Regions from separate parts of the Halomonas marinisediminis genome, predicted to be linked through region 2. Evidence: riboswitches for the same ligand, from Rfam matches in the RefSeq annotation. Region 2 holds a riboswitch; the other holds the start of a gene.
The links. A riboswitch is a leader RNA that binds a small molecule or an ion and turns the genes downstream of it on or off. The one in region 2 is predicted to bind thiamine pyrophosphate.
Positions count from the first base shown of each region.

Region 1: another riboswitch for thiamine pyrophosphate. It lies ahead of thiO (glycine oxidase ThiO); the one in region 2 lies ahead of E0702_RS02630 (3-oxoacyl-ACP reductase).

Region 1 covers NZ_SLTR01000001.1:337,599-340,989, forward strand. Annotated here, with positions in the region: gene argF (ornithine carbamoyltransferase) at 155-1,081, shown strand; gene E0702_RS01585 (hypothetical protein) at 1,160-1,465, shown strand; TPP riboswitch at 1,532-1,652, shown strand; gene thiO (glycine oxidase ThiO) at 1,714-2,820, shown strand; gene thiS (sulfur carrier protein ThiS) at 2,807-3,034, shown strand; gene E0702_RS01600 (thiazole synthase) at 3,034-3,391, shown strand, end outside.
Region 2 covers NZ_SLTR01000002.1:182,127-185,517, reverse strand. Annotated here, with positions in the region: gene E0702_RS02635 (LLM class flavin-dependent oxidoreductase) at 1-1,153, opposite strand, end outside; gene E0702_RS02630 (3-oxoacyl-ACP reductase) at 1,153-1,959, opposite strand; TPP riboswitch at 1,993-2,086, opposite strand; tRNA gene E0702_RS02625 (tRNA-Gly) at 2,451-2,525, opposite strand; tRNA gene E0702_RS02620 (tRNA-Glu) at 2,564-2,639, opposite strand; tRNA gene E0702_RS02615 (tRNA-Gly) at 2,718-2,792, opposite strand; tRNA gene E0702_RS02610 (tRNA-Glu) at 2,852-2,927, opposite strand; tRNA gene E0702_RS02605 (tRNA-Gly) at 2,931-3,005, opposite strand; tRNA gene E0702_RS02600 (tRNA-Glu) at 3,030-3,105, opposite strand.

The DNA.
Region 1 (3,391 bases), on a different contig from region 2:
TATGGGTGTAGCGGACAACAGAGGTCGCGAATGCCGGGACGATCAATACCTGATCCCGGCGGTAGGTCTTGGTGCCAGCCATTCTACTGATCCACAACGCGTTGCGCATCCCCCGGCGGCTGGCTAGGATGAGCGCTTTTGCGAGGAGCACCGCATGGCCACTCGGCACTTCCTGACCCTGATGGATGCCAGCCCTGAAGAGCTGAGCTACATGATTCAGCGCGCCATTACCATAAAGAACGCGCTCAAGGTGGAGGGGCCCACCTACACCCCCTTCCCGAATCACACCATGGCGATGATCTTCGAGAAGTCCTCGACCCGCACCCGGGTCTCCTTCGAGACCGCCATGGCACACTTCGGCGGCCATGCGCTGTTCCTCTCTCCCCGCGACACCCAGCTCGGCCGGGGCGAGCCCATCGGCGACACCGCTCGCGTGCTCTCCGAGATGGTCGATATCGTGATGATCCGCACCTTCTCCCACGCCGGACTCGAGTCATTCGCCGAGGCCAGCAGCGTGCCGGTGATCAACGCGCTGACCGACGACTATCATCCGTGTCAGCTGCTCGCCGATGTGATGACCTGGACCGAGCTACGCGGCAGCGTAAAGGGCAAGACCGCAGTATGGATCGGCGACGGCAACAACATGTGCCACTCCTGGATCAATGCAGCCCGCCAGTTCGACTTCCAGCTGCGCATCTGCTGCCCAGAAGGTTATGAGCCGCGCCAGGATATCCTCGAGGCCGCCGGCGATCGCGTCACCCTGCTACGTGACCCCGTCGAGGCCGTGACCGGCGCCGATCTGGTAACGACCGATGTCTGGGCCTCCATGGGACAGGAGGAGGAGCAGGCCAAGCGTGAGGCGGCCTTCGCCGATCTTCAGGTCACCGAAGCACTGCTCGATCGCGCTCACCAGGACGTGCTGTTCCTGCACTGCCTGCCGGCCCATCGCGGCGAGGAGATCAGCGAGACCCTGCTCGACGATCCGCGGGCCGTGGTCTGGCAGGAGGCGGGCAACCGTCTGCATGCCCAGAAGGCATTGATCGAGTTCCTGCTGCTCGGTGAGGTCCACGACGCGCCGTGACCCCCACTAGACCTTGGTCTTATCCGACCAAGGTTGTATAATGCGCCGCAGCAATTTCCACCAAGGAAGACGCGGCGCATGACTACCCCTTCAATCGACACCTTCGGGATGCAGCGCAGCCTGCGCCAATGCCTCGCCAACATGGCCGCCCTGCTCTATCGCCAGGGCCACGTGCTCGAAACCGTCACCGTACCCCATCGTGGCCTCGACCCCTCTGCGCTGGAAACGCTGAAGAGCGACAGCCGCGAATGGTCGGTCTGTCAGCGCATCCTCGAATCAAGCGAGGCCGCCACCTGGAACGACCAGCGCCGCTTCGTGCTGACCGGCATGGGGCGCGAACTGCTCTTCGACATGTTCGGAGAGGGCGCCGCCGACTGCGCCTGAATCCCGCCTGCCCCAGAAGGCCCGCCGACGCTCGATTGCGTCGGCGGGCCTTCTTGGTTATGTTGGCAGCTCTTGTCGGGGCGCCCCTCTCACCGTCATGCGGTATCAAGGGGCTGAGATCGGTATGGCCGAACCCGTTGAACCTGATCAGGTTGATGCCTGCGGAGGGAACAAGTTCGTGCCCCCAGCCCGTCCCTACCCTGCATCCAGCCTGATCTCCACACTGCCAACTGCCGGATGCACGCCTCATGAACGCCACCCCACAACGCCGCTTCGCCATCGCCGGCGCCGGCCTGCTCGGCCGCCTGACAGCCTGGCACCTGCTGCGCGACGGCCATGCCGTCAGCCTCTACGATGCAGGTGACCTTGACACGCCGCCCGCCGCAGCCTGGACCGCCGCCGGCATGGTCGCTCCCCTGGCCGAAACGGTTGTCAGCGAGCGCAGTGTCTATGAGATGGGGCAGATGGCTCTCGATCGCTGGCCCGGATGGCTGGCCGAACTCCAGGCGTCGGAGCTATGGCACCAGCACGGCAGCCTGGTGGTTGCCCACCCCCAGGATGGCAACGAGCTGATCCAGTTCCGCCGTGACCTTGCCGACACCCTGGGAGAAGGCGCCCTCTATCAGGAGCTGGATGGCAGCGGCATACATCATCTGGAACCCGATCTGACTCGCTTCCGCCACGGCCTGTTTCTTGCCGACGAAGCACACCTGGATAACCGCGAGCTGCTCACACGGCTGCTGGGGGCGATACGCGAGCTTGGCGGTGAGTGCCATGCCCATACCCCGGTGAAAGTGCATCCCGGCGAAGTGACCACCCCAACGGGAACGCACCACTTCGACCTGGTGATCGACTGCCGTGGCCATGGCGCCAAGACCAATCACCCCACCCTGCGCGGCGTGCGCGGCGAAACACTGCATGTAACGACCAACGAGATCACACTGACGCGGCCGGTGCGCCTGATGCATCCGCGCTACCAGCTCTATGTGGTCCCCAAGCCCAATGGACGCTTCGTCATCGGCGCCACCTCCATCGAGAGCGAAGATCGCTCACCGATATCGCTGCAATCCTCCCTGGAGCTTTCCAGCGCCCTCTATACTCTGTCACCGGCCTTCGCCGAGGCACGCATCCTTGAGCAGGGTGTCAACCTGCGCCCCGCCTTTCGCAACAACCTGCCCCGGGTTACCCTAAGCGATGGATTGATTAGCGCTAATGGACTGTTTCGCCACGGTTATCTGCTTGCCCCAGCCGTGGTTGAGCATCTATTGAGCGAGATTCGTGGCCACGGTGACAACCCCTTCGCCGACCTACTGGACGGCTCCGCCCCCAGGAGACCCTGTCGTGAAAGCGAGTGACCCCATGCATGAGATCACCCTGAGCCTCAACGGCGAGCCCGCCCGGCTTCCCGAAGGCACCCCCCTGACCCAGGCCCTGGAAGCGTGGGGGTATGGAGAGCGTCGCGTGGCCGTAGCCATCAACGATGCCTTCGCACCGCGCTCCACCTGGCCCGAGCGCACCCTCGGCGAGGGTGACCGTATCGATATCGTGGCCCCGGTAGGAGGCGGCTAATGCACACCCAATCACCCCATGACGATGCGCTGGTGCTCTATGAAGAGCGCTTCAACAGCCGTTTCCTGCTTGGCACCGCCCTCTACCCGTCGCCCCAGGTGATGCAGGGCGCCATCGAGGCCGCCGACTGCGCGATGCTGACCCTGGGGCTGCGTCGCCAGAATCCCGGCGGCGGTAACGCCGATGGCGACGGCGATGCCTTCTGGCAGATTCTGCGTGAAAGCGGCTGCCACCTGCTGCCCAACACTGCCGGCTGTCGCTCTGCCCGGGAAGCCATCACGCTCGCCGAGATGTCCCGGGAACTGTTCGACACACCCTGGATCAAGGTCGAGGTCATCGGCGACGACTACAACCTTC
Region 2 (3,391 bases):
CCCCGCGGCCGTGGAACCAGCGCTCCATCTCATCGGCAATGCTCTCCGGGGTACCGATCATGGTGCAGTGGCCGCCGCCCGCGGCGAGCCGCCCCAGCAGCTCGCGCAGGGTGGGCTGCTCGGTCTCGATGATGCGCAGGATGGTGGCATAGCGCCCCTGGGGACCACGAAACTCGGCCAGCGGCGGTAGTGGCGGCACCGGGGCATCCAGCTCCCAGTCACTGCAGTCCTGCTCGATAAACAGCCCCAGCTGACGCAGCGAGGCCTCCACCGGCAGACAGTCGTCCAGCTCGCGCTGCTTGGCACGAGCCTCCTCCATGGTAGCGCCCACATAGGTGACGAGCCCCGGCAGGATCGGCACCGGCGCGGTGCGCCCGGCCGCCGCCACCCGCGACTTGATATCCCGATAATAGGCCTGAGCGGCCTCCAGGTCGTAGGCGACCGCATAGATCGCCTCGGCGTAGCGCGCCGCCAGATCGCGCCCCTGGGAAGAAGCACCCGCCTGTATCAGTACCGGGTTGCCCTGGGGAGGACGCGGCAGGTTGAGGGGCCCATCGACCAGGAAGTGCTCGCCATGATGGTCAATCTGGCGCACCTTGTCGGGATCGGCATAACGGCCCTGACGATCGCGTTCGATGGCGTCGTCGGACCAGCTGTCCCACAGCGCCAATACCGTCTGCACAAACTCCTCGGCACGCGCATAGCGCTCGGCATGCGGTGGCATGGCCGCATAGCCGTGGTTGCGCGCCTCGCTGTCGAACATCGAGGTCACCACATTCCAGCCCACTCGCCCACCGGAGATGTGGTCCAGCGAGCCCACCAGCCTGGCGGCGTGGAAGGGAGTGTAGAAGGTGCTCGAGATCGTGCTGATCAGCCCGATCCGCCGAGTGGCCCGACTCATGGCGGAGAGTGCGGTCAGCGGCTCGAGGTGCCAGTGGAAGCCATCTTCCACGCTGCCGGCACTCATGCCGTCGGCGAAGAACAGCGCATCCAGCTTGCCACGCTCGGCGGTGAGGGCCAGGGACTCATAGTAGGCGATGTCGCCGAGGCGCTCGGCGCAGGAGTCGGGATGGCGCCATGCCGCGCGATGGTGGCCATTGCCCATCACGAACAGATTGAGGTGCAGCTTCTCGTCGGGATTGCGTGCCTTCATCACCCTTTCACCAGTCCACCGTCGACGATCAGGTTCTGACCGGTGACTGCCCTGGCCCAGGGTGAGGCGAAGAACAGCGCCGCGTCGGCAAACTCCTCCGGGGTGGTCACCCGCCGCAGGGGGGTGTTCTGCGCGATCAGGTCGAAGACCGCCTCCGGGGTCGCACTGGACGCATCGGTCGTGCGCAGCAACCCACCGGAGATCATGTTCACGGTGATGTTGTCGGGCCCCAGGTCGTTGGCGAGCGTGCGGGTCAGCGAGAGCAGCGCGGCCTTGCCGGCGGTATAGTCGTGGTACGGCACGACGGGGTTCTGGAACAGATTGGTGCCGATATTGACGATGCGCCCACCTCCCTGCTCGCGCATGCCGGCCAGCGCCGCCTGGATGGTGTTCAGCGCTCCCCGGTTGACACCCTCGAGCTGCTGCTGAAGCTGCGACCAGTCCAGGGCATCGGCGTCGGGACGCGCGTCGCCGTTGAAGGTGAACGCGGGCAGGGCATTATTGACCACGGTGGTAATCGGCGTGCCGAAATGCTCACGAGCCTGCTCGAACAGCGACTTGATCGCCTCGGCGTCACGCACGTCGGCCTGGACGGCCAGCACCCGCTGCGGCGCCTCCTTCACCAGTGCCTCGGCGGCATCGCGACTCTGGAAATAGTTCACCACCACCCGGGCGCCCTGACCGAGAAAGGCTCGGGTCAGATGAGCGCCGAGCCCACGAGCACCGCCGGTGACAAGCACGACCTGCCGGTCGATGGCCTGCTGGTCGATGGCTTGCTGGTCGATGGATAGAGAGGAAACGGCCATGACGACTCCTTGGTACGCGGCAAAGGGCGCCGCGCTGGAGCCGGCCGACATCCCTTCGCCAGTGTGAACTGGATCAGGTTCGACGGGTATTTTCTCAGCGGCCACGACCGCACCCCGTGTCTAGTGGGGCACCATAGCGCATTCGGACGGACAGCAACAGCCGGGCCGGCATTCCGGCTCATGCAGTGAGCCCTGGCCTGACCGGGTAAACAAGGGAATCTTCTGGAGTGAAATACGAAAAACGGCAAGACATCATCAGCCAGGCTGGCGCCTTGGCTTATGCTCAGAAGCTTATAATCAGAATTCAGGGGGGGGGGAACCGACTGGAGCGGGAAGGAGATTCGATCGGACTGGCGTTCCAGCTCATGACCCGAGCCTTGGCCAATAGCATGAAACCGACTGGAGCGGGAAGGAGATTTGACGGGGCTGCCTTCAGCCGGGCTGGCGCTCCAGCTCCTGACGCGAGCCTTGGCCAGTAGCATGAAACCGATTGGAGCGGGAAAGGAGATTCGAACTCCCGACCCTCGCCTTGGCAAGGCGATGCTCTACCACTGAGCTATTCCCGCATCATATCGGTACTACTGTCGGTGCAACGAGAGCGAGTTGGCGTCCCATAGGGGGTTCGAACCCCTGTTCCCGCCGTGAAAGGGCGGTGTCCTGGACCACTAGACGAATGGGACGCATGGAGCGGGATAGGAGATTCAACCGGGCTGGTGTACCAGATCCTGACCCGAGCCTTGGCTCTCTTACCGCAACATTGGAGCGGGAAAGGAGATTCGAACTCCCGACCCTCGCCTTGGCAAGGCGATGCTCTACCACTGAGCTATTCCCGCCTGTCTCGCACTTCTCGTTCTACTTCTACCTCGACGACTCACTGCTGCTGCCGAAGAAGTGGCGTCCCATAGGGGGTTCGAACCCCTGTTCCCGCCGTGAAAGGGCGGTGTCCTGGACCACTAGACGAATGGGACGCATGGAGCGGGAAAGGAGATTCGAACTCCCGACCCTCGCCTTGGCAAGGCGATGCTCTACCACTGAGCTATTCCCGCACTCCGGTTACCTGACGAGTCGAGTGGCGTCCCATAGGGGGTTCGAACCCCTGTTCCCGCCGTGAAAGGGCGGTGTCCTGGACCACTAGACGAATGGGACGCAATGTCTCGTCTCGTCGAGATGGCGCGCATATTAACGACCGCCTGGCGGAGTGTCAAGCACGACTAGACACCCAACAACCCCGGCTGTGCTGTCCGCGGCCAACCGCCCAGCGTCTCGCCGCTCGGCGACTGATTCGAACTTTACGCCATGGGAGTGGGCCGTGGCATCAGCAAGCCGATAGCAACATCAGTGATACTCACGCGACGCAATCGGGGACGACTTGATAATTACCCACCGCGCTCCCATCTATAGATTGCGTGGAATGCCGCAACATGGGGCCGAC